3 regions of the Streptomyces sp. NBC_00344 genome follow, and region 3 is predicted to be linked to each of the others. Evidence: riboswitches for the same ligand, from Rfam matches in the RefSeq annotation. Region 3 holds a riboswitch; each other region holds the start of a gene.
What was found. Region 3 has a riboswitch for cyclic di-AMP ahead of OHS16_RS16515 (M23 family metallopeptidase). Riboswitches for the same ligand answer to the same signal wherever they lie in the genome.

Region 1 (10,164 bases), 2.2 Mb from region 3:
CCGGGGCGCCCTCACTCGGCTGGCTGGACGTCAAGACCTCGGGCGGCGTCGAGGTACCGCAGATCGAGGCCGCCGTCGACGAGGAGCTGGCCCGGTTCGCCGCCGACGGCCCGACGGCCGAGGAGATGGAACGCGCACAGGCACAGCTGGAGCGCGAATGGCTGGACCGCCTCGGTACGGTCGCCGGCCGCGCCGACGAACTGTGCAGGTTCGCCGTGCTGTTCGGCGACCCGCAGCTCGCACTGACCGCCGTCCAGCGGGTGCTGGACATCAGTGCGGCAGAGGTGCAGGAGGTCGCGAAGGCGCGGCTGCGTCCCGACAACAGAGCCGTGCTGGTGTACGAGCCCGTCACCGCCGATGAACCCGAAGAGATCAGCGCGACCGACGAGACCGACGAGGCGGACAAGTGACCGACGCCCCAGCCGTGAGCATGACCTTCCAGCCACAGCCCCAGCCGGGAGAGGCTACTCCGTGGGCCTTCCCGGCCCCGGAGCGCTCCACCCTGCCCAACGGGCTGACCGTGTTGCGCTGCGACCGCCCCGGACAGCAGATCGTGGCCGTGGAGATCATCCTCGGCTTTTCGCTGGACGTTGAGCCCGACGGACTCGACGGTGTCGCAACGATCATGGCGCGTGCCTTCTCGGAAGGCACCGACAAGCACACGGCCGAGGAGTTCGCCGCCGAGCTGGAGCGCTGCGGCGCCACCCTCGACGCATACGCCGACCATCCGGGGGTCAGGGTCTCCCTCGAGGTCCCGGTCTCCCGGCTGCCCAAGGCGCTCGGTCTGCTCGCCGCAGCGCTGCGCGCGCCGGCGTTCGCCGAGAGCGAGGTCGAGCGGCTGGTGGGCAACCGGCTCGACGAGATCCCGCACGAGCAGGCCAACCCGTCCCGCCGGGCGGCCAAAGAGCTCTCCAAGCAGCTCTTCCCGGCCGCATCGCGGATGTCGCGCCCCCGCCAGGGGACGGAGGAGTCGGTGGCGCGTATCGACGCGGCCGCCGTGCGCGCCTTCTACGAGGCGCACATCCGCCCCGCGGCGGCAACGGCCGTGGTGGTCGGCGACCTCAGGGGAACCGACCTGGACGCCGTGCTCGCCGAGACCATCGGCGACTGGCAGGGCGGCAAGGCAACGCCCGGGCCGGTACCGCCGATCGTCGCGGACGACACCGGCCGGGTGATCATCGTGGACCGGCCCGGCGCGGTACAGACCCAGTTGCTGATCGGCCGGATCGGCGCCGACCGGCACGACCGCGTCTGGCCGGCCCAGGTGCTTGGCACCTACTGCCTGGGCGGCACCCTCACATCACGTCTTGACCGGGTGCTGCGGGAGGAGAAGGGCTACACGTACGGTGTGCGCGCCTTCGGGCAGGTGCTCCGCTCGGCGCAGGACGGGACCGGCGCGGCCATGCTGGCCATCAGTGGTTCGGTGGACACAGAGTCGACGGGCCCGGCCCTCGGCGACCTGTGGAAGGTGCTGCGAACGCTGGCCGCGGAGGGGCTGACCGACGCCGAGCGCGATGTCGCCGTACAGAATCTGGTGGGTGTGGCCCCGCTGAAGTACGAGACGGCCGCGGCGGTCGCCGGCACCCTTGCCGACCAGGTCGAGCAGCAGCTCCCGGACGACTTCCAGGCGCACCTGTACGCCCGGCTCGCCGAAACGGGCACGGTCGAGGCGACCGCGGCGGTCGTCAACGCCTTCCCCGCAGACCGTCTGGTGACGGTGCTCGTCGGTGACGCCGGACAGATCAGGGAAGCCGTCGAGGGGCTCGGGATCGGCGAGGTGAAGGTCGTCGCGGGCTGAGAGATCCGCCGGCGGCGGACGTGAGCGCGACGCGGCGTCCGCACCGATGTGATCGCAACGGGTGTGACGAGCGGGGCTCCGGAGGCCAACAGGCAACCGGAGCCCCGCAATGTGTCCGATTGGTGCCGAACTTCCGTGTCTGTCCTGTGGCATGTGCGACAAAGACGCAGGTTTTTTAGGCGCAGCCGGAACCGACCGCTTACGGTCGCTTTCGCTGTTCGTCACATGCCCAGGCCGCAACCGCGGCGCCGGACAGCGATCGCCGAGTCCCCGTCAGGCGCGAGCCTGGGGAGCCGGGGACCCATGCAGTCCCTGGGGTGAATCGGGCCTCTCCGTGCGGAGCGGGCCCGTAGGAGACCTTCCTGCTCCGAACCCGTCAGCTAACCCGGTAGGCGAGAGGGAAGGAAAGGATCAGCCCCTTCATGGCGTTCACCCGCCCTACCGGTAAGCACCGCGCCCCGAAACGTCCGATCAGCAGGACCGCGACCGCCGCGGGTGTGGCGACCCTCGCCACGGCGGGCGTCATCGGCACTCTCGCCTCTCCGGCCATGGCCGACGAGGCCACGGTGTCCACCGCGCAGGACAGCCGCCTCGTCCGGACCATTCTCGTCGGAGACACCGTCGCCGACAGGATCGAGGCCCAGGCCACCGCTCAGCAGCACGAGGCCGATGCGGCCGCCGCCAGGGCGAAGGCCGAGGCGAAGGCGAAGGCGGCTGCCAGGGCGAAGGCCGAGGCGAGGGAAAAGGCCGAGGCGAAGGCCAAGAAGGAGCGCGAGGCCAAGCGACGTGCGGCCCGCGACGCGGCCCGCAAACGGCTGAACGCCTTTGTGGCCCCGGTAGCCGACTCCTACGTCTCGACCGGCTACAAGACCGGCGGAAGCCTCTGGTCCTCCGGCAGCCATACCGGCATCGACTTCCACGCGGCGAGCGGCACCCCGGTCCACGCCGTCGGCGCGGGCACCGTGGTCGAAGCCGGCTGGGGCGGCGCGTACGGCAACAACATCGTCATCAAGATGAACGACGGCAGCTACACGCAGTACGGGCATCTCTCGTCCATCGGTGTCTCGGTCGGCCAGTCCGTCACATCCGGCGGGCAGATCGGCCTCTCCGGCGCCACCGGCAACGCCACGGGTCCGCACCTCCACTTCGAGGCCAGGACGACCCCCGACTACGGCTCCGACATCGACCCGGTCGCATATCTGCGCTCGCACGGCGTCAACGTCTGACCGAGGTCCCCGCACCACCTGCGTTCCCGTAAGGCCCCGGCGCTCCGCGCCGGGGCCTTACGGGCGTCACGGCAGGCTGTCCGGTGGCCAAAAGATATCCATGGTTTACCGGACGCCGTCGGAAATTAACATGCTCTGTCATAGAGTCACCGAACAGGCGTCGGTCGACCGCGTTCCGCGGGGATGAAGGCGGAGGTTCGGGCATGCGTATTCCCGCGCATTCGGTGTGCACGGCAATTCGCGACGACATTATCGCGGGCGTCCTGGAACGGGGCGGCCGGCTGACCGAGGAGCCGCTCGCACGTCGCTACGGAGTCTCCCGCGTCCCGGTGCGCGAGGCGCTGCGGACCCTGGAGTCCGAGGGTTTCGTCGTCACCCGGCGCCACGCCGGAGCCTGTGTCGCGGAGCCGACCGAGCGGGAGGCCGCCGACCTGCTGGAGATGCGGATGCTCCTGGAGCCCATGGGGGCCGCCCGGGCGGCCCAGCGGCGTACCGAGGCCCATCTCAAGGTGCTGCGGGGCCTGGTGAGGCTCGGGCAGGAGCGAGTGCGCCGCGGCCAGGGCGAGGATCTGCGCTCACTCGGCAGCTGGTTCCACGAGACACTCGTGCAGGCGTCCGGAAGTGCGGCGCTGACCACACTGCTCACCCAGCTCCGGCAGAAGATCGCCTGGATGTACACCGTCGAGCAGCCCGTGCACCCCGGCGAGTCGTGGGCGGAGCACGGCGCCATCGTGGACGCGGTGGCACGCGGCGACGCCGAGCGTGCCCGCGTCCTGACCGCGCAGCACGCCGATCGGGCCGCGGCGGCGCACCGGCTGCGGAAGCAGGCACCCGTGAGGACTTCGCAACACGTTGTAAACATTGCGAGCGGGCTGAATTAACAGGCGTGCCGTATACAAAGGAAACGCATTCGTTGTGTATTTCGCGCGGGTTTTTCGCCGCTGCCCTTGTATTCGCCGCTGCCCTTTTATGTGACTTCCCGCTCCGGGGGACGGGAAAAGCAGAGCCGCAGCCCCGGATCGATCCGGGGCTGCGGCTCTGGTGTGCCGAATGCGGCGCGGGCCGCGTCAGACGGTCTCGGGGAGTTCGTCGAGACCGTCGGCGACCAGCTTCGCCAGCCGGTCGAGGGCGGCGTCGGCTCCGTCGGCATCGGATGCGAGGACGATCTCCTCGCCGCCTTCCGCGCCCAGGCCGAGGACCGCGAGCATCGACGCGGCGTTGACCGGATTGCTGTCGGCCTTCGCGATCGTCACCGGGACGCCGGAAGCCGTGGTGGCACGGACGAAGATGGAGGCGGGGCGGGCGTGCAGACCCTCGGCCCAACCGACCTTTACGCGGCGCTCAGCCATGGTGTTGCCCTTCAAGTTCTCTGACGGTTGTCTAGACCATTGTTGCATGGGGTGCGGAGTGCTCGGGTCCTGCGGGATCCCGCGCCGCGCCACCCCTCGTACCGTAGTGACCCGTAGGCTTTCCCCATGCAGCCCCCGCTGGAGCAGAACCCGCACCAGGAGTATCCGGCCCACTGGGAAGCCGACGTGGTGCTGCGCGACGGGGGCACGGCGCGGATCAGGCCGATCACCACCGACGACGCCGAGCGGCTGGTCAGCTTCTACGAGCAGGTCTCGCCCGAGTCGAAGTATTACCGTTTCTTCGCTCCCTATCCCAGGTTGTCCGCCAAGGACGTCCACCGCTTCACCCATCACGACTACGTCGACCGGGTGGGACTCGCGGCGACCATCGGCGACGAGTTCATCGCGACCGTCCGCTACGACCGGATCGGCGAGGGCGAGGCCGAGGTGGCCTTCCTCGTCCAGGACGCACACCAGGGACGGGGTGTGGCCTCCACACTTCTCGAGCACATCGCGGCGGTGGCCCGTGAGCGCGAGGTCGGCCGGTTCATCGCCGAGGTGCTGCCCGCCAACAACAAGATGATCAAGGTGTTCACGGACGCCGGGTACGAGCAGAAACGCAGCTTCGAGGACGGCTCCGTCCACCTCACCCTCGACCTCGAACCCACCGCGGCATCCCTCGCGGTGCAGCGTGCCCGGGAGCAGCGTGCCGAGGCCCGGTCCGTGCAACGGCTGCTGGCCCCCAGGGCGGTGGCGGTGGTCGGCGCGGGCCGGGCGCCCGGAGGGGTGGGCCGCACGGTGCTGCGCAACCTCCTCGCCTCCGGCTTCACCGGGCGCAGCTATGCCGTGAACCGCGCCTTTCCCGATGACCTCACCGAGGTGGAAGGGGTCCCCGCCCACCGCTCGGTCGCCGGGATCGATGACACCGTCGACCTGGTGGTCGTCGCCGTACCCGCCGAGGACGTCCCGGCAGCGGTGGCCGACTGCGGGGAGAGCGGCGTTCAGGGCCTGGTCGTGCTGGCCGCCGGTTACGCCGAGAGCGGCCCCGACGGGCTGCGCCGCCAGCGTGAACTGCTCCGCCAGGCGCGGTCGTACGGAATGCGCATCATCGGCCCGAACGCCTTCGGTCTCATCAACACATCCGAAGCTGTCCGGCTGAACGCCTCACTGGCACCCGAGTCGCCCGTCCGCGGGCGGATCGGGCTCTTCACCCAGTCCGGCGCGATCGGCATCGCGCTGCTCTCCGGGCTGCACCGGCGAGGTGCCGGGCTCTCGTCCTTCATCTCGTCGGGCAACCGCGCCGACCTCTCGGGCAACGACTTCCTGCAGTACTGGCACGACGACCCCGACACCGATGTGGCGCTGCTGTACCTGGAGTCGATCGGCAACCCCAGAAAGTTCACCCGGCTCGCCAGGCGTACGGCGGCGGTGAAACCGGTCGTGGTGGTCAAGGGCGCCCGGCACAGCGGCAGCGCACCGCCGGGGCACGCCGTTCCGGTCACCCGGATTCCGGACGCCACGGTCTCCGCGCTGCTCCGGCAGGCGGGCGTCATCAGGGTGGACACGGTCACCGAGCTCGTCGACGCGGGCCTGCTGCTCGCCGGCCAGCCGCTTCCCGCCGGCCCGCGCGTCGCGATCATCGGCAACTCCGAGTCGCTGGGACTGCTGTCGTACGACGCCTGCCTCACCGAACGCCTCCGTCCGCTGCCGCCGGTCGATCTGACCACCGGTGCGACCCCGGAGGACTTCCGCGACGCGCTTGCCGGGGCGCTCGCGGACAACGCCTGCGACGCGGTGCTGGTCACGGCGATTCCCTGGGTGGGCGACAACGGCGTGACGGAATCGGGCGATGGTGAAGTACTCGCCGCCGCGCTGCGGGAGGCGGCCGCGCACGCCCCCACCGCCAAACCGGTGGCCGTGGTCCACCTGGAGATCGGCGGCCTGGCCGAAGCGCTGGCCGCCGCCACCAGCACGGCGCCCGGATCCCAGCAGCAGCCCGCGCCCAGCGCCGGGCAGGCGCGGGAGGCCGGAGCACCGGAACATGCCGCTGCCCCCGCCGGTGGCGCCGGCGCCCCGGACGCCACAGGCCCGCGCCGGATTCCCGCCTATCCTGCCGCGGAGCGCGCCGTCCGGGCACTTGCGCAGGCCGTCAGGTACGCCCAGTGGCGCCGTCAGGCGGCCGACCCCGGGCGGGTCCCCGAGTACGACGACATCGACGAGGCGGGTGCCGCCGCCCGGATCGTTGCCCTGCTGGACACAGCCCATGTCGACGTCGCCCGGGGTCTGGCCCTCTCGCCCGACGACGCATGTGACCTTCTCGGCCTCTACGGCATCGAGGTCCTGCCCGTCCGGCCCGCGCCGGACGCCGACTCCGCTGTCGCGGCGGCGGACGCCCTCGGCTACCCGGTCGCGCTCAAGGCCACCGCACCCCATCTCCGCCATCGCCCCGACCTCGGCGGTGTCCGCCTCGACATCGTGTCCGAGGCAGGACTGCGCCGCGCCTACACCGAGCTCACGGGTGCTCTCGGTACGCCCGCCGAAGTCCGGCCGGTCGTCCAGGCGATGGTCCCCAGGGGAGTGGACACCGTTGTGCGGTCCGCGATCGACACCGCCGTGGGCGCCGTTCTCTCCTTCGGTCTGGCCGGCGCCCCGTCCGAACTGCTCGGCGACACCGCCCACCGGCTGGTCCCGGCCACCGACCGGGACGCCGCCGAACTGATCAGGACCATCCGGACAGCCCCGCTGCTCTTCGGGTGGCGCGGATCGGCGCCCGTGGACACCGCTGCCCTCGAGGAGCTCCTGCTGAGGGTGTCCCGGCTGGTCGACGACCACCCCGAAGTGGTCTCGGTCTCCCTCGAACCCGTCGTCGTAGGGGCCGGCGGCCTGTCCGTCCTCGGCGCTTCCGTCCGGCTGGCGCCACCGCATGCCCGTGACGACATCGGTCCGCGCCGCCTCCCCAGCTACTGAGGACCGTCACGGGAGGGCCGGAGCCCCGGGCCGGGGTCGTAAGATGGAGCCCATGGCAAAGACCGGTACGACGACCCAGGGGCTGCGCGCGGCGATCGAGCGCAGCGGCTATTACCCGGCCCTCGTGGCCGAGGCGGTGGAGGCCGCTGTCGGCAGTGAGCCGGTTGCTTCGTATCTGGTGCACCAGGAGACCACGTTCGATTCCAACGAGGTGCGCCGTCATGTCACGGTCCTCGTTCTCACGGGCAACCGGTTCATCGTCAGCCACACCGACGAACAGGCCGCCGACGGCGGCTCACCGACGCCGTTCGCCACCACGTCCACCGAGTCGGTGAAGCTCGACCGGATCTCCTCCGTGGTGCTCAGCCGTGTGGTGGCCAATCCGGAGAAGTACGTTCCCGGCACCCTGCCCCGTGAGGTCGTACTGACCATCGGCTGGGGCGCGGTCGCCCGGCTCGACCTGGAGCCTGCGGCCTGCGGTGACCCCAACTGCGAGGCGGACCACGGATACACCGGAAGCTCCACCGCCGACGATCTGAGCCTGCGGGTGAGCGAAGCGGGCGACGGACCTGACACCGTCCGCCAGACGCTCGCCTTCTCCCAGGCGCTCTCCGAGGCGACCGCGGCGGCCGGCCGCTGATGGCCCAGCCCGTCTGGCACGACCCGGACCCACTCGCCCTCTCCACCGCCCCCGTCCCGGAGTACGGGTCGGGGTCGCTCGCGGATCTGCTGCCGACGCTCGCCGCCGGCCAGGGCGTCCCCGGGCTCACCGCGGCGATTCCTGAGATCACCCCGGCCGACCGGAACTGTGTCTTCCTGATCGACGGTCTCGGCTGGGAACAGATCCGCGACCATCCGGACGAGGCCCCCTATCTGCACTCGCTGCTCGGGACGTCCCGTGGTGGCACGGGACGTCCGCTCACCGCGGGGTTCCCCGCCACCACCGCGACCTCTCTCGCCTCGGTCGGCACCGGTCTGCCTCCCGGGACACACGGGCTGACCGGATACACGACCCGCAACCCGGACACCGGCGCGCTGATGAACCAGCTGCGCTGGAAGCCCTGGACCGACCCGCACGTCTGGCAGCCGTACCCCACGGTCTTCCAGCTGGCCGACGCGGCGGGTGTGCACACCGCTCAGGTCTCGTCGCCGGACTTCCAGCACACCCCGCTCACCAAGGTCGCGCTCAGCGGCGGCAGGTTTCTCGGCCGCCTCACGGGTGAGGAGCGGATGGACCTGGCCGCCGCTCAACTCGGCGCGGCCGACCGCTCGTTGATCTACACGTACTACAGCGAGGTCGACGGCAAGGCGCACCGCTTCGGGATGGACTCGGATGCCTGGCGCGGCCAGTTGATGTATGCCGACCGGCTGGCCCAGCGCCTTGCCGAACAGCTTCCGCCCCGGTCGGCGCTCTATGTCACCGCGGATCACGGCATGATCGACATCCCGTTCGACGAGGAGTCCCGCATCGACTTCGACGAGGACTGGGAACTGGGCGCGGGCGTCGCCCTGCTGGGCGGCGAAGGCCGGGCCCGGCATGTGTATGCCGTGCCCGGAGCCGCTGCCGACGTCCTGACCGTCTGGCGCGAGGTGCTGGGTGAGCAGTTCTGGGTGGCCGGCCGCGACGAAGCCATCGCGGCAGGCTGGTTCGGGCCCTCCGTCGACGAACGGGTGCACGGCCGGATCGGCGATGTGGTCGCGGCCGCCCACGCCGATGTGGTGATCACCGCGTCCCGGCGAGAGCCGCACGAGTCGGTCATGGTCGGGATGCACGGCTCGATGACCCCCGCGGAACAGCTCGTCCCGCTGCTCGAAGTACGCTCCTGACACCGCGCCTCCCCCGCACAGAACCGAAAGGCTCCCACTCTCCTATGTCCGAGCTCGTGTTCTTCTCCGGAACCATGGACTGCGGGAAGAGCACGCTGGCACTGCAGATCGGCCACAATCGTGCCGCTCGCGGCCTCCAGGGTGTGATCTTCACGCGTGACGACCGGGCGGGCGAGGGCAAGCTCTCGTCCCGGCTGGGCCTGGTCACCGACGCGGTCGAGGCCGATGAGGGCATGGATCTGTACACCTATCTGGTCGACCACATCACCCGTGGCGGCCGGGCCGACTACGTGATCGTGGACGAGGCGCAGTTCCTCGCCCCCGTCCAGATCGACCAGCTGGCCCGGGTCACCGACGACCTCGGACTGGATGTCTTCGCGTTCGGGATCACCACCGACTTCAGGACCAAGCTGTTCCCCGGCTCGCAGCGGCTGATCGAACTGGCCGACCGGATCGAGGCCCTGCAGGTGGAAGCACTCTGCTGGTGCGGTGCGCGGGCGACCCACAATGCCCGCACGGTGGGCGGCGAGATGGTCGTCGAAGGCGCCCAGGTCGTGGTGGGGGACGTCAACCAGCAGGCGGACGAGGTCGGTTACGAGGTGCTGTGCCGGCGCCACCACCAGCGCAGAGTGACCGCCGAGGTGGCCAGGGCGGGAGCGCTGTCGCCCGATGTGCTGCCGGTCTCCGCGCCCTGACCGGCAGCACATCCGGCGTTCTCAGCCGTTGTCCTCCAGCTCGCCCTCGGTCTCGAGGAACACCCGGCGGAGCTCTTCGATCGCGGCCGGATCGGGCTCGGCCCACATCCCCCGGGACTCTGCCTCCAGCAGCCGTTCCGCGATGCCGTGCAGTGCCCAGGGGTTGGCCTCCTGGAGGAACGCGCGATTCTCCGGGTCCATCACATAGGTCTCGGTGAGCTTGTCGTACATCCAGTCGGCCACCACTCCGGTCGTGGCGTCGTACCCGAAGAGATAGTCGACGGTGGCGGCGAGTTCGAAGG
Region 2 (10,164 bases), 2.3 Mb from region 3:
TGCGCCTCGTCCTCGATGGAGCGCACCATGAGCGCGTAGAAGGGGTTTGCGAGATCGTCGACCACGACAGCGATCGTGGCGGTGCCGAGATTCTTCTGCCGCAGATGGCGTGCGGTGTCATTGCGCTGGTACCCCAGTTGCCGCACCGCCTGCCCGACCCTTGCCGCAGTACCGGGCGACACCCCGGGCTCGCCGGAGACGACGCGCGAGACCGTCATGGGGCTGACCCCTGCCGCACGGGCCACGTCCTTCATCGTCGGGCGCTTCACGGACATCCTCAATCAGCCATCCTCCCGGCATCCGCCGGTCGGCCGATGCGTCGCCACTGTCGCGGTACCCGTAGCCCGGTGACGATGCGTCGATGATGGCAGGCCGGCCGGGCAGCCGGCCGCACCCCCGGCCAACAGGCCGCCCCTGCACGGCATTCGACCGGAGCCGCCGTCCGGACCCCGCTTCGTCGGCTCGCGCCGATGTGCAACGGCGGATCGCTGTGAACGATCCCAATGGTTCCGGCACAGTCCATCGCTGGTGACAGCGCCGCACCCCACACCATGGGTCTCCGGCCCCTCCCTTCGGACCGAACCCGGCAGGGCGGTCCGGGAAATGACGGCACTCTTGACAGGCAGTCAGGTACACATCAACACTTCCATTTTGCTTGGTAACGTTCACATGCGCTCAGAGCAGCCCCCGCCCCCAGGCCGCGCCGTACGGCATTCACAACGGACGGCCACCGCGAGAAGGTGTGGTCCTCCGTGCTCCCAGCAGTGCTCAGATCCCGAACCGCCGGCGCGTTAGGCGCCCTCCTCCTGACCGTCCTCGGCGTCGGCGGCCTCACCGCCGCACCGGCCCACGCCGGGACGCTGCCGTTGACCCAGTACGCCGATCCGTTCGTCGGTACCGATGACAGCAACGCGCCCAACCCGGTGGGCGGCGGCGCGGGCGGAAGCACCTATCCGGGGGCCGTAGTGCCCTTCGGCGGGGTGCAGTTCAGCCCTGACACCCCGACGGCCTCGCCGTCCGGCTACCGCTACTCGGACAAGTCCATCGAGGACTTCAGCCTCACCCACTTCGACGGCGCAGGCTGCCAGAACAACGAGGACCTCCCGCTGATGCCGGTCACCGGCGCTCTCGGCTCCTCCCCCGGCAGCAACTGGACCAGCTACGCGTCGGGGTACACCAAGTCCAGCGAGTCCGCTTCGCCCGGCTACTACCGCAACCGCCTCGACAAGTACTCCACCGACGTCGAACTGACGGCCACCACCCGCACCGGTATGGGCCGGCTGACATATCCGTCGTCCGCCTCGTCCCGGCTGCTGATCAACACCGGACGCAGCGCGACCGGCAATCGATCGGGTTCGGTGAACATCAGCGGTTCCGAGGTCACGGGCAGTGTCACGGCGGGCGGCTTCTGCGGCTCGTCGAAGACCTACCAGATCTACTTCGATCTGCGCTTCGACCGGACACCGACCGGCCACGGCACATGGTCGGGCGGCACCGTCAACTCCGACTCGACCAGTGCGAGCGGCACCAACACCGGCGCCTATCTCACCTTCGACACGACCGGTTCCGCGACCGTGCAGTTCAAGATCGGCCTGAGCTACGTGAGCGTCAACGGCGCCAAGGCGAACGTCACATCGGAGAACAACGGCTGGGACTTCGGGGCGGTCCGCACCGCCGCCGACACCTCCTGGAACGGCATACTCAACCGCGCCCAGGTCACCGGCGGCGCCACCGCCGAACTGCGGAAGTTCTACACATCGCTCTACCACGTCTTCCAGAGCCCGAACATCTCCAGTGACGTCAACGGCGACTACCGGGGCTTCGACGGCGCGGTGCACAACTCCGCACATCCCGTCTACCAGAACTACTCCGGGTGGGACATCTACCGTTCCTGGGCCGCCCTGATCGCTCTGATCGCCCCGTCCGAAGCCGCCGACATCGCGAAGTCGATGGTTCTCGACGGCCAGCAGGGCGGACTGCTGCCCAAGTGGTCGCAGCAGACCAACGAGGACTTCGTCATGACCGGCGATCCGGGGCCGATCATCATCAGCAGCATGTACGCCTTCGGAGTGAGGGACTTCGACACCTCATCGGCTCTGTCACTGATGGAGAAGGCATCCAGCGGCGGCACCGCGCAGGGCTCCCCCATCCGCGGGAACCAGTCGACGTACACCAGCCTCCACTACCTTCCGGGAGCCCCGTCGGACTCGCTGGAGTACTCCGCATCGGACTTCGCGGTGGCCCAGTTCGCCAAGGCACTGGGCAACACCGGCAGTTACGGCACTCACATGACTCGCGCCCAGTGGTGGCGCAACACCTACGGCTCCGAATCCGGATATGTGCAGCCGCGCAGCTCCGACGGCAGCTGGAGCTGGCCGCTGGACCCGGCGAGCCAGAACAACTTCACCGAGGGCAACGCGGCGCAGTACACCTGGATGGTGCCGTACGACTTCACCGACCTGATCAACTCGATGGGCGGCCGGCAGACTGCCGTACAGCGGCTCGACCATCACTTCACCCAGGTCAACGCGGGGCAGAGTCTCCCGTACTACTACATTGGCAACGAGCCGGAGCACGGGGTGCCGTGGGCGTACAACTACGCCCGGGACCCGGCGGGTGCGTCCGATGCCGTACGCAAGGTGATGACGGAGTCCTTCACCACCGGCGCCGGCGGCCTGCCGGGCAACGACGATCTGGGGGCGACATCGGCCTGGTACGTGTGGGCGGCACTCGGCATGTACCCGGCGACGCCGGGTGCGGACACACTCGCCGCGAACGGGCCCCAGTTCCCCTCCGTGCTGCTCCAGCGGCCCGGCGGGAACATCACCATCAACTCGTCGGGCAGTGGCGGCTACGTGCAGGGGCTGAAGGTCGGCGGCAGCGCCACCAGCCACAACTACCTGCGGTATCCCGATGTCGCGGGCGGCGCCACGCTCGACTACACGATGGGCTCGGCACCCAGTACGACCTGGGGCACCGGCGCATCCGACGTGCCGCCCTCCTTCCAGGACGGCGCCAACGCGGTGCCGGCCGCTCCGGAGCTCGGCACCGACCTCGCCAAGGGCAGAGCCGTCACGAACTCGGCGCCCTGCGCGACGGCGGAGTCCGGGGACAAGGCCGTGGACGGCTCGCTGAGGAACAACAGCAAATGGTGTTCCCTGGCGGCGGATCCCACGCTCCAGGTCGATCTGGGATCGGCGCAGACCGTCTCGTCGTTCGTGGTGAAGCACGCGGGGCTCGGTGGTGAGAACACCGGCTGGAACACCGGTGCGTTCCAGATCCAGACGAGCACCGACGGCACCAACTGGTCGACGGCCGCCACCGTCTCCGGATCACGTTCCAGCCGCACCTACAACGCGGTCTCGCCCCGGCAGGCCCGCTACGTCAGGCTTGCCATCTCCTCCCCCGGCAACGTGTCGGGCACCACGGCAGCCAGGATCTACGAGCTCGAGGTGTACGGCGGCAGCCAGAGTGATCTCGCGGTGGGCCGTACCGCCACCGGCTCCGCCGCCTGCGGCAGTGCGGAAACACCCGACAAAGCGGTCAACGGCAGTTACGGGGGCGGCAACACCGATAAGTGGTGCTCACTGGCCTCCGGCACGAAGACCCTCCAGGTGGACCTGGGCGCCTCCCACGCACTGTCCTCCGTCACCGTCCGGCATGCCGGCGCCGGTGGCGAGGACGCGGCCTGGGACACCAAGGACTTCGACATCAGCACATCGGCCAACGGCACCGACTGGACCACGGCCGCCGAGGTCCGCGGCAACACCGCCGACTCCACCACCCACCAGGTGACCGCCACAGCCCGTTATGTCCGCCTGAGCGTGATCACCCCGGCCCAGAACACCGACGCGGCGGCCCGGATCTACGAACTGGAGGTCTACGGAAGCCAAGGGCTGTCCCGTAATCCCTGACGGGCGCGCGACGACGGCTCCAGCACCGACGGCCGCAGGAATCCGCCGCGCCACCGGCGGCGAGTTCGCCCCCATGATCTCGCCGCCCCCGCCAGTACGTGACCCCGGGTGACGCGGGCATCACCGCTGGTGACAACAGGTGGTCCGGACGGAGGTCTGTCACCGAGCCGACACCTCGGTGGCAGCCCTCCGGCCGGTCTGCGGGTAACGTCGGATCATGAGCCATCCGCATCCAGAACTGAAAGCCGCCCCACCTCTGCCTGACGGAGGGCTGCGCATCGTCGCCCTCGGCGGCCTGGGTGAGATCGGCCGCAACATGACCGTCTTCGAGCACGCAGGGAAGCTGCTGATCGTCGACTGCGGGGTACTTTTCCCCGAGGAGAACCAGCCGGGGGTGGATGTCATCCTGCCGGATTTCACCGCCATCAGGGACCGGCTGGACGACGTCGTGGGCATCGTCCTCACCCATGGCCACGAGGACCACATCGGCGGTGTGCCGTATCTGCTGCGTGAACGTGCCGACATCCCCGTCGTCGGTTCGAAGCTGACGCTCGCCTTCCTCGAGGCCAAGCTCAAGGAGCACGGCATCAGGCCCCGGACGGTGCGCGTGCGTGAGGGCGACCGGCGGAGCTTCGGGCCCTTCGACTGCGAGTTCGTCGCGGTCAACCACTCCATCCCGGACGGTCTCGCGGTCGCCATCCGTACCAGCGCCGGAATGGTGCTGCACACCGGGGACTTCAAGATGGACCAGTTCCCGCTGGACGAGCGCATCACCGACCTGCGGGCCTTCGCCCGGCTCGGCGAAGAGGGCGTCGACGTCTTCCTGACCGACTCCACCAACGCCGAGGTACCCGGTTTCACCACCTCCGAAAGTGAGCTGAACCCCGCGATCGAGCAGGTCCTGCGCACCGCACCGCGCCGGGTCATCGTCTCCAGCTTCGCCAGTCATGTGCACCGTATCCAGCAGGTACTCGACGCCGCTCACCTGCACGGACGCAAGGTCGCTTTCGTGGGGAGGTCGATGGTCCGCAACATGGGCATCGCCCGTGACCTCGGCTATCTGAAGGTTCCGTCCGGGCTGGTCGTCGGCCTCAAGGAGCTGGAGAAGCTGCCGGACCACAAGATCGCTCTGGTCTGCACCGGCTCTCAGGGCGAGCCGATGGCCGCGCTGTCCCGGATGGCCAACCGGGACCATATGATCCGGATCGGCAAGGGCGACACCGTTCTGCTCGCCAGTTCGCTGATCCCGGGTAACGAGAACGCCATCTACCGGGTCATCAACGGGCTGACCCGGTGGGGGGCCAACGTCGTGCACAAGGGCAACGCCAAGGTGCACGTCTCGGGGCATGCCAGTGCCGGTGAGCTCGTGTACTGCTACAACATCGTCAAGCCCCGGCACGTCATGCCGGTACACGGCGAATGGCGCCATCTGCGCGCCAACGGCGATCTCGCCATCCGCACCGGCGTCGACCCCAAGCGGGTCGTCATCGCCGAGGACGGCGTCGTCGTCGACCTCGTCAACGGGCGGGCGTCCATCACAGGCAAGGTGCCCGCGGGCAACGTCTACGTGGATGGCATGACGGTCGGCGGCGCCACCGAGGCGTCACTGAAGGACCGCCTCACCCTCGCGGAGGAGGGGGTCGTCACGGTGGTGGCGATCGTCAATGCCGACACGGGCGCTCTCGCCGAGCCGCCCGACTTCCTGGCCCGTGGCTTCGTCCACGACAGCGCCACCTTCGACCCGGTGATCCCGGTGATCGAGAAGACCCTTGCCACCGCGGCAAAGGAGGGCGTCGGAGACGTGCACCAGCTGGAGCAGCTCATCAGCCGGGCAGTGGCCTCCTGGGCGTTCAGGACGCATCGTCGTAATCCGCTGATCATCCCGGTCATCATCGACGCCTGAGTGCCGCCCGCCGTACCGCCGGCCTGCCCGCGGTAGAGCGGGAGGTGGGGGGGGGCTTCTCCGAGTGAGAAGCCCCCCGCCACCTCCGGGTGAGCCGCCCCCGGCCCGGTCGGCACGGCCCCGCGTGAAGCGCGGCGGCGGTGCGGCGGGCGCGCCTCCACCGGCACTCAGTGAGGGCCCTCATCATGCGGGCGTATTGTTTTGTCGGAGGTGGTCACCGTGGACGAGTCCGAGCTGGCCGACCAGATGCTGACGTGCGTCACCCGGATCCGCCGGGTGCTGGACGAACGGCTGAAACAGCACGGTGTTTCCGTCCCCCGCAAGCGCGTGCTCGGCGCTCTGGCCGAAGGGCCGAGGAGACAGAGCACACTGGCCACCGAGTTCGATGTCGCACCGCGCACGATCACCGAGCTGGTGGACGGCCTCGAGCGCGACGGGCTCGTGGAGCGTCGCGACGATCCGAAGGACCGCCGGGCACGGCTGGTGCACATCACTGCGGCGGGCGAGCACACCAACGATGTGGCGATGGCCACCCGCCGAGCCGTGATCACAGAGATCTTCGCGGATCTGTCGGGCGAGCAGTGCGCCACGCTCTCCCGGATGCTCACCGGGCTGAGCGACCGCGTGGGGGCGATGACCGCGGCGCCGGGCCCCGCGCCGGGCGAGCTGGGCGCGGGCATCCCGCTGGACTTCCTCGCGGGCCCCGGCGCATAGCGTCACCGCGTCCGGCACCGATCCCGCACCGGAACCGGTACGCGCCGGCTTCGCACGCGCGCCCGCCCCGGCCACGGCTGGAAGTGCCGCGGCCGGGACGGGCGCCGGGTGGGTGAGGGCCGGTCAGTAGGGGCCGTTCACGTTGTCGATCGAGCCGTACGTCGCGGCGGCGTAGTTGCACGCGGCCGTGATGTTGGCGACGGGGTCGTAGCTGTTCATCGAGGTGCCGGCCACGTGGTAGGCCTGGAATGTCGGGTCGATGACCTGCAGCAGCCCCTTGGACGGTGTTCCAGCCGCGGCGTTGGAGTCCGTGTTGTTGATCGCCATGGGGTTGCCGGACGACTCGCGCATGATGTTCCGGTGGATGCCGTCGTAGCTGCCGGGGATACCGTGCTTGGCCATGACGTCCAGCGACTCCTTGATCCAGCCGTCCAGATCGTTGGAGTACGTCTTCGCGGAGGCCGGGGTGGCGGTCGTGGCGGACTTCGTGGTCTTGGCCGACGTCTGCGAAGCGGTGCCCTTGCCGCCGAGTGTCAGCTTGAGGCCGGGGTGGACCAGCGACGGGTTGTCGCCGATGGCCTGACGGTTGTCGTGGTACAGCTTCTTCCAGCCACCGCTGATGGAGTGCGCCCTCGCGATCTTCGCCAGCGAGTCACCCGCCACAACGGTGTAGGTCGCCGGGCTGTGCTTCGCGGGGGCGGCGGCAGGTGCCGCGCTGGCGGAGGTGGCTGCCACCAGCGGGATGGCCAGTGCGGCACTTCCGGTGCCTACGGCGACGAGACGCCGGGCCATCGAGCTGGTCCTGGGACGACGGTGCTTACCCGTGTTGGGCATGTTGAATTCCTCTCCGGCGCCTGCGAGGTGAGCTGTCGGGTTCGGGCTGGAGATGCCCCGTCGCATGTAATGCGACTTCACCCCGAGCCGGTCCGGTTTTCGGATCGGCGGCTTACCTGGGTCCCCCGCTCCTGCCGCATGTGAGTGGGTTGGGTTTTTCCGGACAGCGGCAGGATTCGGCGGTCCGTCCGGATCGACCTGAAGGTAAACGGGAAGCACGTCGCAAAACAAGGCCAGAATTCACAGCGCAATGCTCATGGCGGCCAGGGCGGCTATCCGGCCGGTTATCGATAGGCCGTCAGAAGGCCTCAACTCGCTCTCCCTGCGAGGGGAATGCGCGAGGGGACGGGACGAGAGAGCCAGCGACCACCGTGACGCACATCACCTGCCCGACACGCAACCATCGACTGCAACGCCGTATATACAACCACAAGTTGGAGCAATACGGCGCATATGGACTTCAGGGAAAACATGCACAAAACGCCCATACGGGAGATACCAATGCTGGGCGATATGGGCGGCTACGCCCCCTCGGTGCATCGGATGTGCGGACCGGCGGCGAGGAGGGCGAAGCGGCCACGACCGTCCCGCACACCCGGGTGACTCCTGCCCTCCGTACCGTTCGAAGCAATTCCGCGCATCGGGGCATTCGCAGGGGATGGACGATCTTGACGCCTTTGAATTGTCCCGGCCGACCGCTCCCGCTTTTGCGTCCCGCCCATGGGTTTCCGTTCACTGCGGGCGAGCCGAATCACCCACCGGCCCCCGATCGCTTTACAAGATCCGCTTTCTTCGTTCGGCGCTGCGAGCCGACGCCCGCCCCCGGCCGCACGGCGGAGCGATTCTGTATGACACGGGATTTCAGGCCTTTCTCTATTCCCTTTGCGCAAAGGCGCGTTGACCGTCCGCCCCGCCGGCCACCAGGCGAACGCGTACCGGCCGGCTGGCCATACCGGCGCCCGCACCGGTGAGGGGGTCCGGCCGGCACACAGAGGCCGGGTGCCGCAACACGCCTCCCGGGCCGATCCGGCCGCCGGCCCGGCCCGGCTTCCCGGCCCTGGAGGACGCGCCGATCCGAACCCGTCACCGGTCCCTCCGGGAGGCGAATGGGCTGTGCGGTACCCCTCGATGACTTTCCATCAGACAAGGCCCGTCATCGGCGGTCGCCGACTCCGGCCATCGCAGGCGCAGTTCACGCCGGAGCCGGACCCTCCGCCGGCACGACGAAGCGCATACGGCTCCCCCGGTTCCCCACCCCGTGGCATCCTGGCCGCCGGCGCGTCGCGCTCTGCCCGACGGCATCGGAGCGCCGACTGTGACCGACAACACACGTCGGTGCAGAAGAATTATCCCGGTTCGATGATCAGAAGTCGTAGTACATCCGTACTCCCGGGCGTCCGTACCGCTGAGGCCAGGAGGAACCGTGCGCATACCCGGGAACATGGCGGGCACCGCCTTGGTGAGCGGTGGCCTGGTATTCACCCTGGCCGCGCTCGCCTATCCCGCCATAGTCGGGGTGCAGAAGACGTCCAGTGCCCCGTCCCGGGTCATCGCCAGCACCCGCTACGGCCCGCTGACCGAAGCCGACCGCGACTTCGTCGTCAAGGTGCGCGCGGCAGGGCTGTGGGAGTTCCCCGCAGGCGAGATGGCCCTGCGCAAGGGCACGACCGCAGCAGCCAGGACCGCGGGCCAGCATCTGGTGGCCGGGCACGCCGGACTCGACGCCACCTGCCGCAAAGTCGCTCCCGCCCTGGGGATCACCCTGCCCAACCAGGCGTCCCCGCAACAGCAGGGGTTCGTGGCGACGCTCTCGTCGGACCAGGGAAAGCAGTTCGACACCGACCTCGCCAACATCCTGCGCACCACGCACGGCCAGATCTTCCCGGCCATCGCCAATATCCGGGCCACCACCAAGAACAGCCTGGTCCGCGCTCTGGCCGACCAGGCCAACGACACCGTCCTCGATCACATCACCGTCCTGGAGAAGACCGGTCTGGTGAACTTCGACTCGGTGCTCTTCCAGGAGACCACCCCGCCGACGCTGCCCCCCAGCCAGATCACCCCGCCCCCGCCCCAGCCCGGAGCCCCGGTCGTCGCCCTCACCCCGCCCGCGGGCCTGCCGACGGCGACGCCGGCCCCCACACCGACGGTCGGGTGATCGGCGCCAGCCGTGACTCACCAGGCATGGACGGACGTTCCGTGCACGAGTGCCCGCCCTGATCCGGGCGGGCACGCCGGTCACTCGAAGCCCGGAAGGGCCCGGCACAGCAGCGCGGCCCGCAGATCGAGGCGGTTGTCGAGCCTGGACAGATCGCGACCGGTGAACAGCTCGATGCGTCCTATGCGGTAGTGGACGGTGTTGACATGCAGATGCAGCGCCTCAGCGGTGCGCGCCCACGATCCGTCGCGGGCCAGGAAGGTCTCCAGGGTCTCCAGCAGAAGGGCCGCCGAGGTGTTCGCGCCGTCGAGCAGAGGCCCGAGGACGGTGCGGCTGTACGCGGTGCGGACCTCCTGGGGTATACCGCTCAGCAGCGCCGCCAGGCCGGTGAGCGCGGCTGCGCCGGACAGCGAGGAGGCGCCGGGCGTGGTCGTTCGTGCCGAAGCGAGCGCGTAACGGGCCTGCGCCAGCGCTCCCTTCATGTCCCGCGCCCGGGCAGCGGGTTCGCTGATCCCGCCGTGCAGGGAGACCGACGGCTCACACGCGGCAAGCCGCAGCCACACCTCGCTCAGCGCGCTGCTCACCGCGTCCGCGTCTCCGGGAGCGGGCTCCACCGTCCGCGCCTCGGCCAGAACCGCGAA
Region 3 (10,164 bases):
ATCGGGCCGTCACCCCCACCGGCCGGCACACCGGCGCCGACCGACCGGACTCTGCGCCGCCTGCCGCGCCGGATGCCCCCCGGATGGACGCCGGGCAACGGGTCCGCGAGGTGGATCCGGGACAATGGTTCGGAGCACCTCTCACCATGCCGTAGAGTTGGGTTTACCGACGCGGGGTGGAGCAGCTCGGTAGCTCGCTGGGCTCATAACCCAGAGGTCGCAGGTTCAAATCCTGTCCCCGCTACTTGTGAACGAAGGCCCGGCACATTGTGTGCCGGGCCTTCGGGCGTTTCCGCGGGCGGGTCAGACGTTTTCCGAGGCGTATCCGGGGGCCGATGTGTTCATTCTGCGGGTGGCACTCACCACGCTGCTGCTGCTGGAGGTCGTGCCGTCGGCCGTTGTCGCCGTGGCGCGGGCCCGGGTCGGGCTGGAGCGGATCGAAGAGCTGACGCGGCTCGGAGTGCTGGAGGGGCGGCGGCTCCGGGTCGTCACCTTGCTGGGGGCGGTGCATACGCTCGCCGCGGCCGCCATGGTGCTCGGCCTCTGGTGGCCGCTCGCGGGGGTCGCCGGTGCGGGGGCGGAGACCGTGGTGTTCGGCTGGGTGCTGTTCCGGCAACTGGCCGCGGGGGACCGGGGGCGGGCACTGGGCGCCTATGCGCTGTTCCTGGCGATGGCGCTCGCGGTGCTGGCGGTGGACCTCGCCGCACTCGGTGCGCCGTAGGACGGACCGGCAGACACGGCTGGGCCTCGTTCCCACGCTTGACCTTCACGCAGCGTCAAGATCTAGCGTGCGGTGCATGGAGTGGTCGATCCAGGAAGTCGCCCGGAAGGCCGGGACCACCAGCCGCACGCTCAGGCACTACGGCGAGCTCGGGCTGCTCCCGCCGAGCCGGGTCGGGAGCAATGGCTACCGCTATTACGACCAGGACGCGCTGGTGCGGTTGCAGCGCATTCTGCTGTTGCGGGAACTGGGGCTGGCGCTGCCCGCGATCCGGGACGTACTGGAGGGGCAGCAGGAGACCGGCGCTGCCCTGCGGACCCATCTCGCGCTGCTCGAGCAGGAGCGTGAGCGGATCGGACGGCGGATCGAGTCCGTCAGGACCACTCTCCGGAAGACCGAGGAGGGAGCAGAGCTGATGGCCGACGAAGTGTTCGACGGGTTCGATCACACGCGGTACGAGGAGGAGGTGACCCGGCGCTGGGGGAGGGACGCCTACGAGCGGAGCGACCAGTGGTGGCGTTCACTGAGCGAGGAGCGGAAGAAGGGATTCCAGCAGCAGCACGAGGACATCGCCCGTGACTACGGGCAGGCCCTCGCGGCCGGCCGCGAGGCGGACAGCGCGGAGGTCCAGGACATCGCCCGGCGGCACTGTGCCTGGCTCTCGGTGACCACCGAACCGACCAGGGCCCATGTCGTGGGGCTTGCCGGAATGTATGTCGCCGATCCGCGCTTCACCGCCGCCTACGACCGGTACGGAGAAGGCACCGCCGTCCTGGTGCGGGACGCGCTGACGGAGTTCGCGGAGCGCGAGCTGGCGGAGTGAGCCGGAGCGCGAGCCCGGCGGGACGCCTGCGCGGGCCGGCCTGGTCCCGCCGGGGCGGGCGCGCGGCCGGACGGGCCCACCCCGCGCCGCGCTCCCCCGGTTGGCCGACGCCGATTCGCCGGACGGCGTGGTCACGGCCAGCCTGGGTGGGGCGCGGTACTGTCCGCAGCCGTGCACGGACCGGGCAGGAGACCAACGGTGGGGCAGCGAAAGCAGCGCGGCACGGCCCGCCGTTTCCTTCTGATGCTGCCCACGGTGCTGATTTTCGGCGGGGCCTGCTTCGATGTGGCGACTCCGGAGCCCTTCACCGCCGTGCCGTTCCTCACCGCGGCGCCGTTGATCGCCGCTCCGTTCTTCTCGCTGACCGCCACGCTGCTGACCGGGGCCGCCGCGGTGGTGGTGATGGCGGGACTGCACGCGTACAACGGCACCAGTGCGCGGGGCACCGCCATCACCGAGACAGTGACCGTCCTGACGGTGGCGGTGCTCGCCCTGGTCGTCAACCGGGTGGTGCGCCGCAGTGGTGAGCAGCTTGCTTCGGCCCGGGTGGTCGCCGAGACCGCTCAGCGCGCGGTGCTCCCGGTGCCCAATGAGCGGATCGGCGGTCTGCATGTCGCCGCGCGGTACGAGGCTGCGCAGGCGGGCACCTTCATCGGCGGGGACCTCTTCGCGGTGCAGGACACGCCGTACGGGGTGCGGCTGATCGTGGGCGATGTCCGGGGCAAGGGGCTCCAGGCGGTCGAAGCCGTGGCGGTGGTGATCGGGGCCTTCCGGGAGGCCGCCGAGCAGGAGAGCACGCTGGAGGCGGTCGCCGGGCGGCTGGAACGGGCGCTGACCCGGGAGGGCATGCGGCGTGAAGGGCTCGACGCCATCGAGGGATTCACCACGGCGGCACTCGCCGAGATCCCCCGGGGCGGCCAGGACCGGATCCGGCTGGTCAACAGAGGGCACCCCGAGCCACTGCTGCTGTACGCCGACGGAGGGCTCGAGGCGCTCGCGCCGACCGACCCGGCGCTGCCGCTGGGGATGTCCGATCTGGCGGGCTGGCCGGACCACGCGGACGAGGCGCCGTTCCCGCTCGGGGCCACCCTGCTTCTGTACACCGACGGACTGTCCGAGGCGCGGAACGCGGCAGGGGTCTTCTACGACCCGAAGCAGCGGCTGCACGGGCGGCTCTTCCCCGGTCCCGATGAACTGCTGACCGCGCTCTCGGACGACGTGCGGCTGCACACCGGCGGACGTTCAACGGACGACATGGCGCTGCTCGCGGTGGCCCGCCCGACGGAGGATCAGCCTGAGCGGCGCACAACCGTGGGCATCGTGCGGGCCGACCGGCACAATCCGTGACCGGGGGACACCGCTCCGCATAACATTTGACGCACTATCAGAAATTCGATGTTTTCTGAACGAGTGTCAACTCGCCCGATTACGCCCCCCTGTGCCCCGGTTGGTCCCGGCCGCAGGCGTTAATGATCAGCTGCAACAGCTGGAATCCGGTGCGTCCGTCTATTAACGTTCGATAACGCAGCGCGGTCGTCCCAGTCGTCGCAAGAGGCGGCACCGTGCGCACGCGCCGAATCCCGCAAGGGAACCGGGGAACCACCAATTGGGGTGAATCGGGCTTCTCCGCAAGGAGCTGCCTGTAGGAGACCTTCCTGCTCCGAACCCGTCAGCTAACCCGGTAGGCGGTAAGGAAGGAAAGGAGCACGCCTCCGTGGCGTCCAACAACCCTGCCCCCGAAACGCTTTACTTCCCGAACGACGAGGCTCTCGGTTTCGGCGGTGAGGACGGCGGGACGTTCGACGAGTGGAACCCCACCGAGGAGTCCCTCCGTCCCGTACGCGGGAAGCACCGGGTGGCCAAGCAGCGCGGCGGTATCGCCCGTAGCTCCACGGTTCTCGGTGTCGGTGTGATCGCAGCGGTCGGCGCGGGCGGCATGGCCAGCGCGCAGGCGAAGCCGCCGGTCTCGATCTCCCTCCCCGACCTTCCGCAGTCCGTCAAGGACAAGCTGCCGGACGCCGAGGCGCTGCCGGGCGTGGGGTCGCTGATATCCGACATCGACGGTCACTCCTCCTCCACCGGGGACACCGGCGCCGGCGTCACGACCGCTGCCCTCACCACCGCATCGAGCGGAAGCTCGGACGCGGGCGAGGCACTGCGCACCCGGATCCTTCAGCAGGCCGAGCAGCAGCAGGGGGCGGTGGACGACCAGGCCGCGATCGCGGCCGAGAAGGCCGCCGCAGCCAAGGCGGCCGCCGAGGCCTCGAAGAAGCAGGACGCGGCCGCCGCCAAGGAGAAGGCCGAGAAGAAGAAGGCGGAAGAGGCAGCCAAGGCCAAGGCGGAGAAGGAGCGGCTCGCCAAACTGGCGGCCGGCTACTCGCTCCCGGTCGCCTCCTACACCCTCACGTCGCATTTCGGCGACGGCGGCTCGATGTGGTCGTCCGGCTACCACACCGGCCTGGACTTCGCCGCTCCCACCGGCACCCCGATCAAGGCCGTGCACAGCGGCACGGTCAAGTCGGCCGGCTGGTCCGGAGCGTACGGGTACCGCACGGTCATCAAGCTCGACGACGGCACGGAACTCTGGTTCTGCCACCAGTCGTCGCTGGCCGTCAGCGCCGGTCAGAAGGTCTCCACCGGCCAGGTCATCGGCAACGTCGGGGCCACCGGCAATGTCACGGGGCCGCATCTGCATCTCGAGGTCCGTCCCGGCGGCGGCGACCCGATCGACCCGCTGACCTGGCTCGCGGGCAAGGGACTCAACGCCTGACGGCTTTCCGTACCCCGGCAGTCCCGGCGGCACCCCCCCCGACGCCAGGGCTGCCGGTTCCGCATGCCCGGATCAGCCGGCCCGGATGTGCCATGCACGGAATAGTCCGGGCCGGTCAGCGGGTTGTCCGGTATATGACTTCGCTCCGCAATCTCGGTTCATCGGACATCAGGGTCTTCCCCCTCGCCCTCGGCGGCAATGTCTTCGGCTGGAGTGCCGACGAGGCCCAGTCCTTCGACGTGCTCGACACCTACACCGCGGCCGGCGGCAACTTCGTCGACACCGCCGACGGATACTCCGCGTGGGTCGCGGGCAACGAGGGCGGTGAGTCCGAGACGGTCATCGGCAACTGGCTCGCCGCCCGCGGAAACCGCTCGGACGTGGTCGTCGCGACCAAGGTCGGCGCCCACCCCCAGTACAAGGGGCTCTCCGCAGGGAACATCAAGTCCGCCGCGGAGGAGTCGCTGCGCAGGCTGCGTACCGACCACATCGACCTCTACTACACGCACTTCGACGACCTGTCCGTGCCCGTCGAAGAGATCATCACCGCTCTGGACCAACTGGTGAAGGACGGCAAGGTGCGGGCGATCGCCGCATCCAACATCAGCCCCGAGCGGCTCGAGGCCTCCCTCGCCTTCTCCGAGGCCGAGGGCCTGGCCCGCTACGTCGCGCTGCAACCGCACTACAACCTGGTTTCCCGGGACACCTACGAGGGCGGTCTGCAGGACACCGCCGCCCGCCATGGGCTGGCCTCCGTGCCGTACTACGCGCTGGCCTCCGGCTTCCTCACCGGGAAGTACCGGCCCGGGGCAGATGTCGACAGCGTGCGCGCCGCGGGCGCGGGCAAGCATCTGGCGACCGAGCGGGGCCCGAAGGTCCTCGCGGCGCTCGACGAGGTCGCCGAGGCACACGGGGCGGAGCCGGCCACCGTCGCGCTGGCCTGGCTGGCCGCGCAGCCGACCGTCGTCGCGCCGATCGCGTCCGCCCGTACACCGCAGCAACTGCCCGCACTCACCGCTGTCGCCGAGCTGCGGCTCACCGATGACGAGCTGGCGAAGCTGACGGCCGCCTCCGCGTAGCGAGCGCTACTGCCGGTACGGGTTGTAGCCGCCGTACCGCAGATGCGGCGGCGGTACCGGCACCCGGCCCGTGGCCTGCGCCGCATGGAGCAGGGCCGGGCCGGCCACGTCCTTGCGCTGCCACAGATGGTGCAGCAGCTCCTGCTCGCGCGCCGCGAAGTCCGGGCCCACCGCACCACGGCGGGCCCGGTGCCGCAGGAACGCCAGGGTCGTGGCGAAGGCCTCGTACTCGGAGACCGCCCGGGACGCCGCCTTCGCTCCGGCCTTGGCGTCCGGCAGCCGGGCCGGGCAGGGGGCTGTCCACGCAGCCACGTGCGGTGCGGTGCGGGGGGCGGGGAAGCCCTGGGCCCCGTGGCCCAGCGGGGCGAAACCCTGGGCGGGCGGGCCCTGGACCGGGAAGGGCGGCATGGCGATGCTCCGGGTGTACGCACGTGCCGCGAAGCCCCGGGCCATCGACCGGGCCCGCATCGACGAGAGCGCCAGCGGCTCGTCCGGCGCCAGCCAGCCCGCCGCGGCGTAGGCGGGCAGCTCGGCCGATATCGTGCGCAGTTCACGCTGACGGGTCCAGATCGCCAGCCAGGTGATCAGGCCGAAGGCGGGCACCATGAACACGCCGTACACCACGAAGAAGCCGTACTCGCCGAAGACCGACGAACTGTTCCACAGGGCGTGCATGCCCATCGCGCAGCCGAGCCCGAGCAGTGGCACAAGGGCCCGGCGCACCCGGCGGTGCGGTGCGGAGAGTGCGGCGACACCGAAGCCGATACCGGTCAGCACGGTGAACAGCGGGTGGGCGAAGGGCGCGAGGACGATCCGGACGAAGAAGGTCGCCGCGGTCACCGAGGAGAACCCCGAGAACCCCATCGACTTGTCCTCGCCGAAGGCGCTGCCCAGATAGAGGATGTTCTCGGTGAACGCGAAACCCGTCGCGGTGAATCCGGCGAAGACGACCCCGTCGACGATGCCGGTGAAGTGCCGTCTTCGGAACAGGAAGACCAGAAGCAGCGCGGCTGCCTTGGCACTCTCCTCGACGACGGGTGCTATCACCGTCGCGCCTATGGTGTCCGCACCGGCCGGATCGGCGGTCGCCGTCGCGATCCAGCGGGTCGCGAAGGAGTTCGCGATGATGGCCACCAGGGCGGCGGCGCACGCACCCCAGGCGAAGGTGAAGAAGAGATTGCGCCAGGGGCCCGGATCGACCCGGTCCAGCCAGCGGAACGCCGTCATCAGCAAGGGCACCGGCAGCACCGCGAGCCCGAGCCCGACCAGGAAGCCCTCGGTGCCCGTCTGTTCACGGACGAGCGAGAGAATCACCAGGCCGCACAGGGCGAGCACCACGACCACACCCGATGCGCGCAGCGTCTTGCTGCGCCAGAGGTTCCGGCGCGGTCTGTAGTGCCAGTGGGCACGGGGCGGTACGGCGTCGAAGCGCGGCTGCTCCTCGTACGCCGGAACCACCGGATGAATCGCCCCGGGGGGCGAGCTCGACTCGTACACCTCATTGACCATAACGAGGTGCGCCGACATCTGCGACGACGTCCCGCTCACCGCCGCCGCGGAACGTCCGGATTCAGCTGCGGCGGAACAACAGGTCGTGCACGGTGTGGCCCTTGTCGAGCCCCTGGCCCTCGAACCGCGTCATCGGCCGGAAGGCCGGCCTCGGCGCGTACCCGCCGTCCGCCACGGTGTTCTCGAACTCCGGGTGGGAGGTGAGCACATCGAGCATCTGCTCGGCGTACGGCTCCCAGTCGGTCGCGCAGTGCAGCACGGCGCCGGGCGTCAGCCGGGTGGCGGCCAGGTCCAGGAACTCGGGCTGGATGAGCCGGCGCTTGTGGTGCCGGCTCTTGGGCCAGGGGTCGGGGAAGTAGACCCGCAGTCCGGCGAGTGAGCCGGCCGGCAGCATTTCGCGGAGCAGGATGATGGCGTCACCGTTGGCCACCCGGACGTTGGACAGTCCGTTCCGTTCGGCGAGACGCAGCAGATTGCCCTGGCCCGGGGTGTGCACATCGCTGGCGAGGATGCCGGTGGCCGGGTCCTCCTCGGCCATCTGCGCGGTCGCCTCGCCCATCCCGAAGCCGATCTCCAGAACGACCGGGAGACCGTCGAACATCTCACCGAGGTCGAGGACCCGCAGCCCGTCCACATCCAGGCCCCACTTCGGCCACAGCCGTTCCAGAGCATCGCCCTGGCCGGCCGTGACCCGGCTGCGGCGAGGCTGGAAGCTGCGGATGCGGCGCTCGTGGTGGGAGCCCGCGGGATCGGCCGCGGGACCGCCGGGGAAGCGCGGCTCGCCCTTGGGGCGGCGCGGTGCGGAGGGCTCTGGGGTGAGATTCAGGAGTTCGGACACAGTGCTCCGATTCTACGATCCCCGGCCGCCTGCCCGGACGAGCCCCGTCAGGCCCGCACCGCCACCGACGCCAGGGCCCGGCGGGCGATCTCGCGGCCGATCGGCAGGGCCGCCGTCGCGGCAGGTGACGGGGCGTTCAGCACATGGACGGTGCGGGGCGCCTCGCGTATCAGGAAGTCGTCGACCAGCGTGCCGTCCCTGAGCACCGCCTGAGCCCGCACCCCGGCCGGCGCGGGGCGCAGATCCGCCTCTGAGACGGCGGGCAGCAGCCGGCGCACCGCGTCGGCGAAGGCGCGCCTGGAGAGCGAGCGGTGCAGCTCGCCCGCGCCGTACCGCCAGTGGCGTCGCGCTATCCGCCAGGATCCGGGCCAGGCGAGCGTGGTTCCCAGCTCGCCCGGGTGCACATCGCCCCAGCCGTATCCCTCGCGAGCCAGGGCGGGCACGGCGTTCGGGCCGACGTGCACACCGCCGTCGATGCCCCGGGTCAGGTGGACGCCGAGGAAGGGGAAGGCGGGGTCGGGAACGGGATAGACCAGACCGCGCACCAGTGAGGGGCGTGCCAGCTCGTAGTACTCCCCCCGGAACGGCACGATCCGCATGCCCGGGTCGTCGCCAGCGAGGCGGGCGATCCGGTCGCAGTGCAGGCCCGCGCAGTTCACCAGGGCACGCGCCCGGACCACGGAGCCGTCCGCCGTGGCCACCGCGACGCCTCCGGGCCGGCGGGCGATTCTCACCACCTGGGCGCCGCAGCGGATGTCGGCGCCCGAGGACGCCGCGAGCCGCGCGGCCACCGCGCCGTAGTCGACGATCCCGGTGGTGGCGACCTGGATCGCCGCAAGGCCCCGCACCCCGGGCTCGGACTCGGTGATCTGTGCGGGGCCCAGCTCCCGCACCGGGATGCCGTTCTCCCGGCCGCGCTGGGCGAGGGCGTGCAGCCGGGGCAGCTCATCCCCGCCGGTGGCGACGATCAGCTTGCCGGTCACGCGGTGTGCGATGCCCTGGTCCCGGCAGAAATCGGTCATCTCGGCCGCGCCCTGCACCGCGAACCGCGCCTTCAGCGACCCGGGGCGGTAGTAGATCCCGCTGTGGATCACCCCACTGTTGCGCCCGGTCTGATGGCGGGCTGTGCCCTGCTCCTTCTCCAGCACGACCACCCGGATGCCGGGCGCCGAGCGCCCCAGGGCGTACGCCGTCGACAGACCGATGATCCCGCCGCCGATGATCAGCACATCGCAGTCGAAGCCGCCGCTCCTTGCGGAGCCCTGGACGGAGCCCATGACGGCGCCACTGCCGTGGCCCTTGCCGGATGACATCGCACCTCCTCCCACCCCGATAGTGCACTGGCCCACTGACAATGCGCTCAAACCAGGGGGGAGGCCCGTTCTACGCCGGTGCCACGAGAAGCGGACGGGCCCGCTCACGCAGCTCGACGACCCTCGGCTCGTCGCCGTAGGGCTCCAGGCGGTGCAGCAGATCCCTGACGTACTCGGTGGTCCTGGCCGAGGAGATCCGTCCGGCGACCTCCACCGCACGGGTGCCGGCGGCGCAGGCGGCGTCGAGGTTGCCCGACTCGAGCTCCGCCACCGCGCTCACCACGAGGCGCAGTCCGTGCGAGCGCACGAACTCCTCGGTCGGCTTCGACAGCGCCTGCTCGGTGAAGCGCCGTACCTGCCGCGGAGCCTTGAGGTCGTGGTAGCACTCCGCCGCATCGGCCGCGAAACGGTCGTAGGTGTAGAAACCGAGCCAGGACGGATCGGCGTCCCCTTCCCGGGAGCGTTCGAGCCAGCCCTCGGCCGCTTTCAGCGCGGCACCCGCGGCCGAGGAGTCACCGGCGCGCGCGTGGGCCCGTGCTTCGACGAGCCGGAAGAAACTCATCGTGCGGGCCGTCGCCAGACCGCGGTTGCGCTCCACGGCCGCCTGCGCGAGGTCCACTCCCTCGTCGCCGAAGCCCCGGTAGACCGCCTGCAGCGACATCGAAGCCAGTACGTATCCCCCCAGGGGGACGTCGGCCGCCGCGCGGGCCAGTCTCAGCGCCTGGATGTAGTAGCGCTGGGCGGCCTCCTGCTGGCCGGTGTCGAAGGCCATCCAGCCGGCCAGTCTGGTGAGTTCGGCGGTCGCCCCGAAGAGCCCCCTGCCGACCTCGTCGGAGTACGAGCCGAGCAGTAGCGGAGCCGCGTCCACCCGTAAGCACTCCGGCACCATGGACGAACGCCAGTCGCCACCCCCGTACTTGGAGTCCCAGCGCCTGGCATCCTCCGCGGCCTCCCGCAGCTTCGCCACATCGCTGTGGCCCACCCGCAGGGCAGCGGGGTCCGCCAGCTCCTCCGCACCCCTCGCGACCGAGGAATCCGCGGGTGTTATCAGCCAACGCGAGGCCGGCGTCGCATATGCCGTGACCGCGAACGATCCGGCAAGTGACTGCCA

Region 1: linked by a shared signal. The riboswitch ahead of OHS16_RS06705 (M23 family metallopeptidase) and the one ahead of OHS16_RS16515 (M23 family metallopeptidase) in region 3 are both predicted to bind cyclic di-AMP.
Region 2: linked by a shared signal. The riboswitch ahead of OHS16_RS06295 (transglycosylase SLT domain-containing protein) and the one ahead of OHS16_RS16515 (M23 family metallopeptidase) in region 3 are both predicted to bind cyclic di-AMP.

The regions. Positions count from the first base shown of each region.
Region 1 covers NZ_CP107996.1:1,500,570-1,510,733, reverse strand. The annotation lists gene OHS16_RS06715 (M16 family metallopeptidase) at 1-410, shown strand, start outside; gene OHS16_RS06710 (M16 family metallopeptidase) at 431-1,798, shown strand; cyclic di-AMP (ydaO/yuaA leader) riboswitch at 2,049-2,208, shown strand; gene OHS16_RS06705 (M23 family metallopeptidase) at 2,221-3,024, shown strand; gene OHS16_RS06700 (GntR family transcriptional regulator) at 3,228-3,905, shown strand; gene OHS16_RS06695 (HPr family phosphocarrier protein) at 4,092-4,373, opposite strand; gene OHS16_RS06690 (bifunctional acetate--CoA ligase family protein/GNAT family N-acetyltransferase) at 4,500-7,340, shown strand; gene OHS16_RS06685 (DUF5998 family protein) at 7,393-7,980, shown strand; gene OHS16_RS06680 (alkaline phosphatase family protein) at 7,980-9,167, shown strand; gene OHS16_RS06675 (thymidine kinase) at 9,212-9,862, shown strand; gene cobN (cobaltochelatase subunit CobN) at 9,884-10,164, opposite strand, start outside.
Region 2 covers NZ_CP107996.1:1,384,716-1,394,879, forward strand. The annotation lists gene OHS16_RS06275 (LacI family DNA-binding transcriptional regulator) at 1-269, opposite strand, end outside; gene OHS16_RS06280 (GH92 family glycosyl hydrolase) at 753-3,914, shown strand; gene OHS16_RS06285 (ribonuclease J) at 4,132-5,817, shown strand; gene OHS16_RS06290 (MarR family winged helix-turn-helix transcriptional regulator) at 6,037-6,531, shown strand; gene OHS16_RS06295 (transglycosylase SLT domain-containing protein) at 6,655-7,365, opposite strand; cyclic di-AMP (ydaO/yuaA leader) riboswitch at 7,368-7,531, opposite strand; gene OHS16_RS06300 (DUF4142 domain-containing protein) at 8,789-9,523, shown strand; gene OHS16_RS06305 (helix-turn-helix domain-containing protein) at 9,604-10,164, opposite strand, start outside.
Region 3 covers NZ_CP107996.1:3,657,694-3,667,857, forward strand. The annotation lists tRNA gene OHS16_RS16495 (tRNA-Met) at 171-244, shown strand; gene OHS16_RS16500 (hypothetical protein) at 353-721, shown strand; gene OHS16_RS16505 (MerR family transcriptional regulator) at 798-1,544, shown strand; gene OHS16_RS16510 (PP2C family protein-serine/threonine phosphatase) at 1,743-2,891, shown strand; cyclic di-AMP (ydaO/yuaA leader) riboswitch at 3,106-3,247, shown strand; gene OHS16_RS16515 (M23 family metallopeptidase) at 3,259-4,314, shown strand; gene OHS16_RS16520 (aldo/keto reductase) at 4,449-5,393, shown strand; gene OHS16_RS16525 (PrsW family intramembrane metalloprotease) at 5,400-6,890, opposite strand; gene trmB (tRNA (guanosine(46)-N7)-methyltransferase TrmB) at 6,964-7,740, opposite strand; gene lhgO (L-2-hydroxyglutarate oxidase) at 7,788-9,017, opposite strand; gene OHS16_RS16540 (MFS transporter) at 9,124-10,164, opposite strand, start outside.